DNA from 3 places in the Kitasatospora sp. NPDC087315 genome. Region 3 is predicted to be linked to each of the others. Evidence: riboswitches for the same ligand, from Rfam matches in the RefSeq annotation. Region 3 holds a riboswitch; each other region holds the start of a gene.
The links. A riboswitch is a leader RNA that binds a small molecule or an ion and turns the genes downstream of it on or off. The one in region 3 is predicted to bind cyclic di-AMP.

Region 1 (3,978 bases), on a different contig from region 3:
GGACTTGTCCGGGGTGGCGTCCAGGTCGAGCATGGCCTGGTCGATCAGGCGCTGCTCGGTGGCGTCGTAGCCGACCAGCTCCGGGCCGATCTGCTCGATGACGGCCAGAACGGCCTTCTCCACGCCCTTGCCGAAGTAGCGGTTCTTGTCACCGTCGCGAAGCTCCAGCGCCTCGAAGGCGCCGGTCGAGGCACCCGACGGGACAGCGGCACGGCCGGTGCTGCCGTCGTCGAGGCCGACCTCGACCTCGACCGTGGGGTTCCCACGCGAGTCGAGAATCTCACGGGCTACGACGACATCGATGGACGGCACGAGGCATCTCCTAGCGGAAGCAGGGGTCCGGCTGACGGTGATGATGTCGGCGGGACGATTGCGGAGTCGTTACGACCAGAGCCTAACCGCACGGGCTCTCAGGGCCACGCTGACCTCGGTCCCGTCTCAGCGTGTGGCCTGCCTACCCACCGGTAGTTCACCTGGTTGCCCCATGGACGGGGCCGGAAGCGGGCGAAGGGGGCCGAATCCGGCCCCCTTCGCCCGCTGTCGCCCGGTGCGGGACTCAGCCGAGGGTGAGCACCTGGCCGGGGACGATCAGGTTCGGGTTGCCGCCGACGGTGCCGCGGTTGCCGTCGTACAGCGCCTGCCAGCCGCCGGAGACGCCCTGGGCGGCGGCGATGGTGGACAGCGTGTCGCCGGACTGGACGGTGTAGCCGTGACCGCTCTTCGGCGCGGCGGCCGGGGCGCTCTGGGCGGCCGCCGGGCGGAAGTCCTGGCTCGCGGCCTGGCCGGCGTACTGCTGGTAGACGCTCTGGTGGCTGGTCCAGTACCAGGCACCGTTGTTCTGGTACCAGTACACCTTCGCGTCGGCGTCCCAGCCGGCCTTGCCGGAGAAGCCCGGGGCCTGGGTGTTCTGCTGCGCGGGCTGGGCGGGCTTCGCGGCCGGCTGCGGGGCCTGCTGCTGGACGGGCTTCTGCGCGGGCTTCTGGGCCTGCTGCTGAACCGGCTTCGGCTGGGCCGGCTTCGGCGCGGCGGGCTTGGCGACGGAGGTGTCGACCGCGGCCGGGGCGCCGCCCTTGGTCAGGCCGGCCTTCTGGGAGCAGACCGGCCAGGCGCCCGGCCCCTGCGAGGCGAGGACCTTCTCCGCGACCGAGATCTGCTGGGCCTTGCTGGCCTGGTTGGCCTGCGCGGCGTACGCGTTGCCGCCGTACGCCTTCCAGGTGCTGGAGGTGAACTGCAGGCCGCCGTAGAAGCCGTTGCCCGTGTTGATGCTCCAGTTGCCGCCGCTCTCGCACTGGGCGACCGCGTCCCAGGTGGAGGCGGGCGCGGCCGAGGCACCGGAGGCGGTGAGGAGCGGCATCGCGAGTCCGACGCCGGCCACACCGGCGACGGCGATGGCCTTCTCGGCCTGGGTACGACGACGGTGACGGCCAGTTCCAACGAACAGCATGAAGATGTCCCTCTCCGCACGCCTGCGAGGTGAGCTGTCGGGTTCGGACCGGGAGGTGGCCCGGCCGCGTCACGCGGAACGTCTCGGCCCGCGCGGGCGGCTTCACCCCAAGCCGTGGGGGACGGCAACAAACCTGGTTCCCCCGCCCCTGCCCAAGGGTTCTGGTCGATTTCCCGTGACGCGGCGGGCAGGATTCGGCGTCCCGCGCACGAGGTCCGCAGCAGCGGACTCCAGGGAGGTTAGACAGATCATCACATCAATCACAAGCTCATATCGCCCACATCACACAGAAATTACGGCCCGTGGTCATACGCCTACCAACCGAGGTGCTATGTCCGGTTTAATGGTGATTCAGGCCACGTGGAGCGGGTCGACGGCACCCGACTGACGCGCCGGAAACCTCAGTCGACGGTCTCGGACGACGGCCTCTCCGGGGTGAATTCGACCGGCAGTTCACGAAGTCCACGCATGATCAGACCACCGCGCCACCGCAGATTCTCCGGGCTTTCGGCTAGCCGCAGATCGGGCAGCCGGGAGAGCAGCGTGGCCAGTGCGGCCCGGCCCTCCAACCGGGCCAGCGGGGCGCCGATGCAGTAGTGGATGCCGTGCCCGAAGCCGAGGTGCGGGTTGTCCGTCCGGGCCAGGTCGAGGGTGTTCTCGTCGGAGAACCGCGCCGGGTCCCGGTCCGCCGCCGCGAGCACCACCAGCACCGGGTCACCGACCGGGATGTCCACCCCGCCGATGGCCAGCGGGGTGGTGGCGAACCGCCAGGTGGCCAGCTCCACCGGGCCGTCGTAGCGCAGGAGTTCCTCGATGCCGGTCTCCAGCAGCGCGGTCTCGCCGCGGACGATCGAGTCCTGCAGCAGGGCCCGCTGGCCGGGGTTGCGCAGCAGCGCGTAGGTGCCGTTGCCGATCAGGTTGACGGTCGTCTCGAAGCCGGCGAAGAGCAGGATGAAGGCCATCGCCGCGGCCTCGTTCTCGGTCAGGTGCTCGCCGTGGTCACTGGCCCGGATCAGACCGGAGATCAGGTCGTCGCCGAGGTCGGCCCGCTTGCGGTGGATCAGCTCCAGCAGATACGCCCGCATCTTCCGTACCGCGCGCCCGACGCCACCGCGCTGACCGCCGCCGTGGCGGATCATCATGCCCGCCCAGTCCCGGAAGTCGTCCTGGTCCTCGGACGGCACGCCGAGCAGGTCGCAGATCGCGTAGATGGGCAGCGGGAAGGCGAACTCGTGGATCAGGTCCGCCGAGCCGCGCTCCGCGAAGCCGTCGATCAGCCGGTCGGTGAGCTGCTGCACCCGCGGCTCGAACTCGGCCACCCGGCGCGGCGTGAACGCCTTCGACACCAGCCGGCGCAGCCGGGTGTGGTCCGGCGGGTCGATGTTCAGCAGGTGCGTCATCAGATCGGCCTGCCGCTCCCCCGGAATGCCCACCCGGCCGGTGCGGTGCGCCTGCCCGCTGTGGTGGGCGGGGTTCTTGGAGAGCCTGCCGTCGGCGAGCGCCTGCCGGGCGTCCGCGTACCTGGTCACCAGCCAGGCCTCCACCCCGCTCGGCAGGGTGGTGCGGTGCACCGGCGCGTGCTCGCGCAACCACGCGTACGCGGGGTACGGGTCGGCGGCGAACTCCCAGGTGAAAAGCGGCGGGCGGGCGGAATCGGGCTGAACTGGCATGGGACGACCGTATCCGGTGGGTAAGTCCGGCCCGGCAGGCGTGAGCCTGGTCACCTGAGGGGTAATCCCTGTTGCGGAGGGTCAGGACGTGCCTACGATCCTCCAACGAAAAAATGTGGGCGACGGTGCGGTGCCGTCCACTGGAAGGAGCGCACCATGCGGGTAGCCGGGGCAGTCGTGGTCATCGCCGTACTCGACGGCGGGTCGGGTGCCGACCTCGCCCGCCGCTTCACCTCCGCCGGCGCCTCCGGGGTGCTTGTCGCCGACCTGCGGGTCGGCATCGCCGAGGACCTCGCCGCCGAGCTCGACCGGCCGGGCTGCCCGGTCGTCGGCGTCTGCGGCGACATCCACCGCCCGAGCGACATCGCCGCCCTGGTCGACACCGCCGAGAAGCACCTCGGTCCGATCGACCTGTTCTGTGTGGCCGGTCCGGACGGCGAGCGGATCATCTCGCTCGCCGAGCTGCCCGACCACCTCGACCTGGAACGGCTCGCCGAGCTGCTCGCCCTGGTCGGCGAGGCGATCGGTGAGGTCGTCCCGCCGCAGCGCCGGCCGGTGGAGAGCGTCCAGCCCGTCTGACCCCTGCCCGGACTGCCCGAGCAGCCGGCCGCCCGGGCAGTCCCGGCTACTCGGGCTTCAGCCCCTCGGCCGCGCGCACCGCGTCCCGGTAGCCGCGCGCCGCCGCCCGCAGCGCGGCGTCCACGTCCACCCCCGCGTCGTGCGCCCGCTGCGCCACCGCGAGCAGCAGCCTGCCCGCCGACTCCGCCGTGAGCTCGGCGGGCAGCTCGTACGGCTCGTCCGGCACGCCCGTGAAGCCCGCCCGGCGCGCCCGCGACACCAGCTTCGCCGCGTACGCCAGCGCGG
Region 2 (3,978 bases), on a different contig from region 3:
CGTGCCGGGCACGCCCGGCGGGTCAGACCCGGCCGGCGAAGTCCGGGGCCCAGTTGGCGACGGTCTGGGTCCGCACGCCCGAGCTCGGGTTGGCGGCCTCGACGTACTTCCCGCCGCCGATGTAGATCGCGACGTGGTAGACGCCGGAGTCCTTGCCGTTGTTGGACCAGAACAGCAGGTCGCCCGGGAGCAGGCTGTCCAGCGAGACGTGGGTGCTGGCGGCGGCCTGGTCGGCGGCGACGCGCGGGACGGAGACGCCCGCGGCGCGCAGCGCGGCCTGGGTCAGACCGGAGCAGTCCCAGCCGCCGTTGCCGGTGCCGCCGTAGATGTAGGCCTGACCGACCTTCGACTGGGCGAAGGAGACGGCGGCGGCCATGCTGCCGGTGGCGGTCTGCGCCGGGGCCTGGGTCTGCGCCGGGGCGGCGGGCTTGGCGACCGGCTTGGCGGCGGGCTTGGCGGCGGGGGCCTGCGCGGCCGGGGTCTGCGCGGCCGGGGTCTGTGCGGCCGGGGTCTGTGCCTGGGTCTGCGCGGCCGGCTTGCCGGTGGAGGCGCCGGTGGCGCCCTGGCCGGACTGCTGGGCCTGGCCGCCCTTGCCCAGGGCGAGCTGCTGGCCCGGGTAGATGACGTGCGGACCCTGGGTCAGGGTGCCGCGGTTCAGCTCGTACAGCCGCTCCCAGCCGCCCTGGACGTTGTTCTTGTCGGCGATGGAGGAGAGCCAGTCGCCCGCGATGACGGTGTAGTCGGTCGGCTGGGCCTGGCTGCCGCCCTTGGCCTGGGCGGAGTCGGCGGGGGCCTGGCTCTTCGCCGGGGCCGGGGTCTGCGCGGGGGCCTGCGGGGCGGGCTTCGGCGCGGGGGTGGCGGCCGGGGCGGCCGGCTTGGTGGCGGCCGGCTTCGCGGCGGCCGAGGTGTCGACGGCGGCCGGGGTGCCGCCCTTGGTCAGGCCGGCCTTGACGGAGCAGACGGGCCAGGCGCCGGGGCCCTGCGAGGCGAGGACCTTCTCGGCGACCGCGATCTGCTGGTCCTTGGTGGCCAGGTGGGCCTGCGAGGCGTACGCGGTACCGCCGAAGGCGGCCCAGGTGCTGGAGGTGAACTGCAGGCCGCCGTAGAAGCCGTTGCCGGTGTTGATGGCCCAGTTGCCACCGCTCTCGCACTGGGCGACCTTGTCCCAGGTGGCGACCGGGGCGGCGGAGGCGGTGCCGGTGGTGAGGCACGGGACGGTCAGGCCGACACCCGCGACGCCGACGGCGGCGATCAGGCGGCGGGCGCGACGGGGCAGACTGGTGCCGTTGACGGGCAGCATGAAGACGCGATCCTCTCCCACGCCTGCGAGGTGAGCTGTCGGATTCGGGCTGGAGTTGCCCGGCCGCGCCGTGGCGCGGCTTCACCCCTAGCCCTGAACCGGTTTCGGGAACCGGTCCGGGGCGACTTACCTGTGGGTCCCCCGCTCCTGCCGTGGTGCGTTTCTGCGCTGCCAGCACAACCGACGGCAGGACTCGGCGTTGCGGATGGGCTGGGTTCGTGTAGCCACGAACGGGGAGCACGTTAAGCAGACTCCCGTTCAAACCGCAAACATGTGTGATGCCCGTCACGGTTTACGGGTGAGGGGTTGATTGGCTGTCCACCATGATCAGAAATGACCGATTTTCGGCAACGCCCCTGCGGCCGGACCCAACTGCCTGTGCTTCAGGACGTCAGTACCGACGCGGCCGTCCGGCGGGAGGGCTGCGCGGTGATGGCCAAGGACGAGGACCCGCGTGCCGGGCGCCCGACCGTCAGGCCTCGGGGGGTGCACCGCCGGGCAAAACGCCGCAGAGTGGACATATCGCCCGAACGGCCCCGAACTCCCGTACGCCGCCGGACGATGCTGCGCTGGCCGGCGGTCGGCACGGTGTTCGCCGCGGTCGGCGGCGAGGAGATCCTGCGGCGCTCGCTGACCGGGCGGACGCAGCCCGTCGCGGCCACCGGCATGCCCGGTATGCCCGTGGCCCCGGACGGCCCCACCGACGCCGCCGCGGCCCCCGCCGAGGGCGCGGGCATGGACCACCGGCCCGCCGGGCCGCCGCCCGTCGGCACCTCCGGGGCCGGGCCCGCCGCCGCACCGACCGTCGACCTGGCCGGCCGCCGCTGGTCCGACCCGGCCGGCTGGGGCGGTGCGGTACCCGGCCCGCGGAGCGCCGTCCGGATCGCCGACCGGGTGCTCCTCGACACCGATGCCACCGTGGGCTCGCTGCTGGTCGAGCCGACCGGCGTACTCACCTTCGCCGCCGACCGCACCCTCACCCTCGCCTCGGACGGCAACGTCGAGATCCGCGGCACCCTGGCACTCGCCCCCGAGGGCACCGCCGTGCACACCGTCCGCTTCCCGTCCGTGGACGAGCGGCGCTTCCAGGGCGACGGCGCCAAGGTGGTCGACACCGACACCGACACCGACACCGACACCGGGCTCTGGGTGACCGGCGCCGGCTGCCTGCGGCTGGACGGCGCGGCCAAGACCGCCTGGGTCCGCGCCGACCGCGAGCTGCGGGCCGGTGACACCTCCATCGGCCTGGCCGCCGAGCCCACCGGCTGGCTGCCCGGCGACGAACTGGCCGTCACCCCGACCGGCCCGCCCGACGCCGAGGACTTCTCCGCCCGCTACGACCTGGTCACCGTCCGGTCCGTCAGCGGATCCACCGTCACCCTGGCCTCCCCGCTGAAGTACGCCCACCCCCGGGTGACCGCCGGAGGGGGCGTCACCGTCGGCGCCGAACTGCTCAACCTGACCCGCGGCGTCCGGGTCGAGGGCACCGCGAAGGGCCGCGCGCACGTCCACGTCACCGGCTCCCGGCCCGCCGACGTACGGCACGCCGCACTGCGCTGGGTGGGTCCGCGCGCCGACACCGAGAAGACCTGGAAGGGCCAGGACGGCACGGTCCCCGTCACCGCGCCCGTGCTCGGCCGGTACGGGCTGCACTTCCACATGCTCGGCGACACCACCCGGGGCACCGTCGTCGAGGGCGTGGTGGTCCGCGACGCGGGCAGCCACGCCTTCGTGCCGCACGCCAGCCACGGCATCACCTTCCGCAGCTGCGTCAGCCACGACACCTGGGAGGACGCCGCCTGGTGGGACGGCCCGCCGGACACCCGTACCCCGCAGCGCCCGTCCGACGACATCGTCCACGAGTCCTGCGTGGCCTCCCGCACCCGGCTCGAACCCAACCCGCGCGCCTACCGCCTGACGGGGTTCAACCTCGGCGCGGGCACCGGCGGCCGGGCGGTGGACTGCGTGGCCGTCGGCGTCCAGGGCGTCACCGGCGCCTCCGGCCACGAGTGGCCGGAGAACAGCGAGGGGGTGTGGACCTCCAGCGCTGCCTGGCCCACAACAACCTGCAGGACGGCATCTTCGTCTGGCTGAACGCCCGGCATCACCATGTGGTCACCGAGTTCGCGGCCTACCACAACGGCGGCCGGGGCATCGAACACGGCGCCTACCTCAACGACTTCGACTACACCGCGAGCGTGCTGTACGGCAACGCCGCCGGGGGAGTGGCCCCGCACGCGCTCGGCCGGGACAAGGGCAGCCTCTTCGACGGGCTGCTGATCGACGCCGCCGGGCACGAACTCGCCGGGGAGGCCGTCACGTTCAGCCGCAGCCGGTTCACCGGCTACCGGAAGGCCGGGGTCGCCGTCCGCGCCGCCGCGGACGGCAAACCGGACGATGTGGCCGTGCTGGACTGCGAGTTCGGCGGCAACGAGCTCTGGATGGACCCGGAGTCGGCGCCGCCCAGGAGCATCGTGCTGCGCCGGGCCGGGCGCTCCGAGGCGCTCCAGGTGCGGAAGGCGGACGGCGGCGGTACGGCGCAACCGCAGTGGAACGCCGCCGTCGGGCCGGTGCCGGCGCTCGCCGCCCGGGCCCGGCCGGTGCAGCCGCCCGCGCTCAGGCTCAGGGGCGCCGCCGCGCCCACCACCCGGGTGGGCGGCCGCTCCTGAGCCGTCCGG
Region 3 (3,978 bases):
AACGTCGAGCAGCTGCAGATCCGCCAGTCGCTGGAGCACGTGCGGGACCGCACGGTGGCCGTCCTGGTCCGCCTCGGCCGTCTCTCCGCCCAGCACGCCGAGCTGGTCATGGCCGGCCGTTCGCACAACGTGGCCGCGCAGGCCACCACCCTGGGCAAGCGCTTCGCGACCGTCGCCGACGAGCTGCTGGTCGCCTTCAGCCGCCTGGAGGAGCTGATCGCCCGCTACCCGCTGCGCGGGATCAAGGGCCCGGTCGGCACCGCCCAGGACATGCTGGACCTGCTCGGCGGCGACACCGACAAGCTCGCCGAGCTGGAGCGCCGGGTGGCCGGCCACCTCGGCTTCCAGAACGTGCTGACCAGCGTCGGCCAGGTCTACCCGCGCTCGCTGGACTTCGAGGTGCTCACCGCCCTCGTCCAGCTCTCCGCCGCGCCCTCCAGCCTGGCCAAGACCATCCGTCTGATGGCCGGCCACGAGCTGGTCACCGAGGGCTTCAAGGAGGGCCAGGTCGGCTCCTCCGCGATGCCGCACAAGATGAACACCCGCTCCTGCGAGCGCGTCAACGGCCTGGCCGTCATCCTGCGCGGCTACGCCTCGATGACCGCCGAGCTGGGCGGCGACCAGTGGAACGAGGGCGACGTCTCCTGCTCGGTGGTCCGCCGGGTCGCGCTGCCGGACGCCTTCTTCGCCTTCGACGGCCTGCTGGAGACCTTCCTGACCGTCCTCGACGAGTTCGGCGCCTTCCCGGCCGTGATCGAGGCCGAGCTGGACCGCTACCTGCCGTTCCTGGCCACCACCAAGGTGCTGATGGGCGCGGTGCGGGCGGGCGTCGGCCGGGAGACCGGGCACGAGGTCATCAAGGAGCACGCCGTCGCCTCCGCGCTGGCGATGCGGGCCGGCGCCCGGGAGAACGAGCTGCTGGACCGGCTGGCCGCCGACGAGCGGATCCCGCTGGACCGGGCCGCCCTGGACGCGCTGCTCGCCGACCGGCTCTCCTTCACCGGTGCGGCCGGCGCCCAGGTCGCCGAGGTGGTCCGCCGGGTCGAGGCCGTCGCGGCCGCGTACCCGGAGGCCGCCAAGTACGCGCCGGGCGACATCCTCTGACGCCCCGTCTGCACTGACGCCGCGCCTGCGCCGGTGTGCCGTCAGTTCGCCGAGGGCCCTGCCGCCGTTCCGGTGGCGGGGCCCTCGGCCGTTCCGGCGTCGACGTGGCCCGGGTCGAGCGGCGGGGCGTTGGTGCCGCAGGACCACTGGCAGTCCGGCTCGGCCACCGGGCGGTGGTCCTCGGGGGCCAGCACATTGCCCCGGACGGTGGTGACGGCCACCAGCGCGCCGGCGACCAGCAGCCCGGCGCAGATCAGCATCGCGGTGTGGAAGGCCGAGTCCACCGAGGCGGGCACCCGGTAGGCCTCGCCGCTGAGACCGGCCAGGGCGGGCAGGGCGGCGACCGCGAGCAGGCCGGCGGCCCGGGCGGCGGCGTTGTTGACACCGCTGGCGATGCCCGCGTGCCGGACCTCCACCGCCGCCAGCACCGTGGCGGTCAGCGGCGCGACCAGCAGCACCATCCCGCAGCCCAGCACGGTGACGGCGGGCAGCACGTCCGCCCAGTACGAGGCGCCGGGGCCGATCCGCAGCATCAGCAGCACACCGCCCGCGCAGAGCAGCGGACCCACGGTGAGCGGCAGCCGCGGGCCGATCCGCTTGCCGAGCCGCCCGGCGCGTGCCGACAGGGCCAGCATCAGGACGGTGACCGGGATCAGGGACAGCCCGGAGACCAGCGGGGAGAACCCGGAGACCGTCTGCAACTGCACCACCAGGAGGAAGAACACTCCGCTGAAGGCCGCGTACACGCAGAGGGTGACCAGGTTCACCGCGGTGAACAGCCGGGAGGAGAAGAGGCCGAGCGGCAGCATCGGCTCCGGGCTGCGGCGCTCCACCGAGACGAAGGCCGCCCCCAGCAGCAGGCCGGCCACGCCGGTCACCCAGACGGACGCGGACACCCCTCCACCGGCCGCCGTCAGCGCGTAGGTGATCGCGCCCAGGGTCAGGGCGGCGAGCAGTGCGCCGAGGACGTCGAACCGGCCGGTCGCACTCTCGTCCCGGCTCTCCGGCACATGCCGGGCCGCCACCGCGACCACCAGGACGGCGAGCGGGACGTTCAGCAGGAAGATCCACCGCCAGCCGGGGCCGTCCACCAGCCAGCCGCCGAGGAACGGCCCGACCGCGGCCGACACCCCGCCGAGGCCGGACCAGAGGCCGACCGCCGCCGAGCGGTCGTCCGGGTGGAAGACGGCCTGGAGCATCGCCAGTGAGCCGGGGGTGAGCAGGGCGCCGCCGATGCCCTGCACGGCGCGGGCGATGACCAGCACGCCGATGGTGGGCGCGGCGGCGCAGGCCGCCGAGGCGACGGCGAACCAGACCACGCCGATCAGGAACACCCGGCGGCGGCCGTAGCGGTCGCCGAGCGCGCCGCCGAGCAGGATCAGCCCGGCCAGGGTCAGCAGATAGGCGTTGAGCGTCCATTGCAGGGCGGCGAGGGGGGCGCCCAGATCGGCGCCGATCCGGGGCAGGGCGACGTTCACCACGGTGCCGTCGAGCATCGCCATGCTGGAGCCGAGCACCGTCGCCAGTAGTACCCAGCGACCCTGCGCGGTGCCCAGGCGCAGGGTGCCGGCCTCGGAGGTGGCCACCGCCCGATCGTGCGCCCCGCGGGCCGACGTGACAAGGGTCACCGGGGGGTGTGTCGGCGAATGGCATTCCGTAGGTGATCGCGTGCGTACTGACGCGGATATCGGCGGAGTGTCGCCGGGCGGTCGCTCCAGGTCAATGGATTGTGTGCGTACCGTGCAGCCGATCATTCGGAGTGTCACGACGCCTCGGGGCTTTGTGGTGACTTCACGTGATCGACATTGCTTAGCCCGTACGGATGGGTTTTAGTTCAGCGACCGCCCGGCCACGGCCCGGGCGGCCACCGGGTGGAACGCCTAGTCCTGCCGCTGCCCGGTGGTGCGAACTGAACTCTGTACGGCAGGAGCGGGGGACCCAAAGGTAAGTCGCCGGACCGGAATTCACGGTCCGGCTTGGGGTGAAGCCGCATTGCGGCCGGGCAACTCCAGCCCGAACCCGACAGCTCACCTCGTAGGCGTCGGAGAGGAAATCTTCCATGCCCGCACAGGCTCGTCGTATCGCCCTGCCCCGCGCCGCCCGCATCGGTATCGCCACCGCCGTCACCGGCGCCGCTTTCGCCCTTCCGCTGGTGACCGCGATCAGCGCCCAGGCCCACACCGCGCCGGCCGCGAAGCCCCGGCAGAGCAACTCCTCGACCGCCGACGCCGCCCCGGCCGCCGCCCCGCAGCAGGCCGCCCCGGCCGCCGCGCCGGTCGAGCAGAGCTACCAGGTCGTCGGCGGGGACACCCTGTCGAAGATCGCCGACGCCAAGCAGGTCGAGGGTGGCTGGCAGGCGCTGTACGAGCAGAACCGCTCGGTCGTCGGTGCCAACCCGAACCTGATCTTCCCGGGCCAGAAGCTCGCGCTCGGCGCCAAGGCCGCCGCTCCGGCCGAGGCCGCCAAGCCGGCCGCCCCGGTTGCTCCGGCCGCTCCGGCCGCCGCGCCGAAGCCGGTTCAGACCGCCAAGCCGGTCAAGCCCGCCCCGCAGACCCCGGTCCAGACCAAGATCGAGGTCGCCAAGCCCGCCACCCCGGCCCCGGTTACCGTGGCCGGCGTCGCCAGCTACGTCTCCCCGGTCGCCAGCCCGAAGCTCGGCACCGCCTACGGCGTGGCCGGCTCGATGTGGTCCTCCGGCCACCACACCGGCGCCGACTTCGTCGTCTCCACCGGCACCCCGCTGCGCGCCGTCGCGGGCGGCACCGTGGTGAAGGCCGGCAACGGCGGCGCCTACGGCAACGAGGTCGAGATCAAGCTCGCCGACGGCAAGTACGCCCAGTACGCGCACCTGTCCTCGATCGGCGTCAGGATCGG

Region 1: another riboswitch for cyclic di-AMP. It lies ahead of ACIO5D_RS07020 (transglycosylase family protein); the one in region 3 lies ahead of ACIO5D_RS32965 (peptidoglycan DD-metalloendopeptidase family protein).
Region 2: another riboswitch for cyclic di-AMP. It lies ahead of ACIO5D_RS02960 (transglycosylase family protein); the one in region 3 lies ahead of ACIO5D_RS32965 (peptidoglycan DD-metalloendopeptidase family protein).

Annotation. Positions count from the first base shown of each region.
Region 1 covers NZ_JBIUYD010000004.1:7,921-11,898, forward strand. Annotated here, with positions in the region: gene eno (phosphopyruvate hydratase) at 1-312, opposite strand, end outside; gene ACIO5D_RS07020 (transglycosylase family protein) at 557-1,444, opposite strand; cyclic di-AMP (ydaO/yuaA leader) riboswitch at 1,450-1,621, opposite strand; gene ACIO5D_RS07025 (cytochrome P450) at 1,846-3,114, opposite strand; gene ACIO5D_RS07030 (SDR family NAD(P)-dependent oxidoreductase) at 3,271-3,693, shown strand; gene ACIO5D_RS07035 (MazG family protein) at 3,740-3,978, opposite strand, start outside.
Region 2 covers NZ_JBIUYD010000002.1:12,874-16,851, reverse strand. Annotated here, with positions in the region: gene ACIO5D_RS02960 (transglycosylase family protein) at 23-1,321, opposite strand; cyclic di-AMP (ydaO/yuaA leader) riboswitch at 1,308-1,478, opposite strand; gene ACIO5D_RS02955 (hypothetical protein) at 1,862-3,394, shown strand; gene ACIO5D_RS02950 (hypothetical protein) at 3,334-3,969, shown strand.
Region 3 covers NZ_JBIUYD010000030.1:35,572-39,549, forward strand. Annotated here, with positions in the region: gene purB (adenylosuccinate lyase) at 1-1,104, shown strand, start outside; gene ACIO5D_RS32960 (MFS transporter) at 1,146-2,606, opposite strand; cyclic di-AMP (ydaO/yuaA leader) riboswitch at 3,002-3,160, shown strand; gene ACIO5D_RS32965 (peptidoglycan DD-metalloendopeptidase family protein) at 3,164-3,978, shown strand, end outside.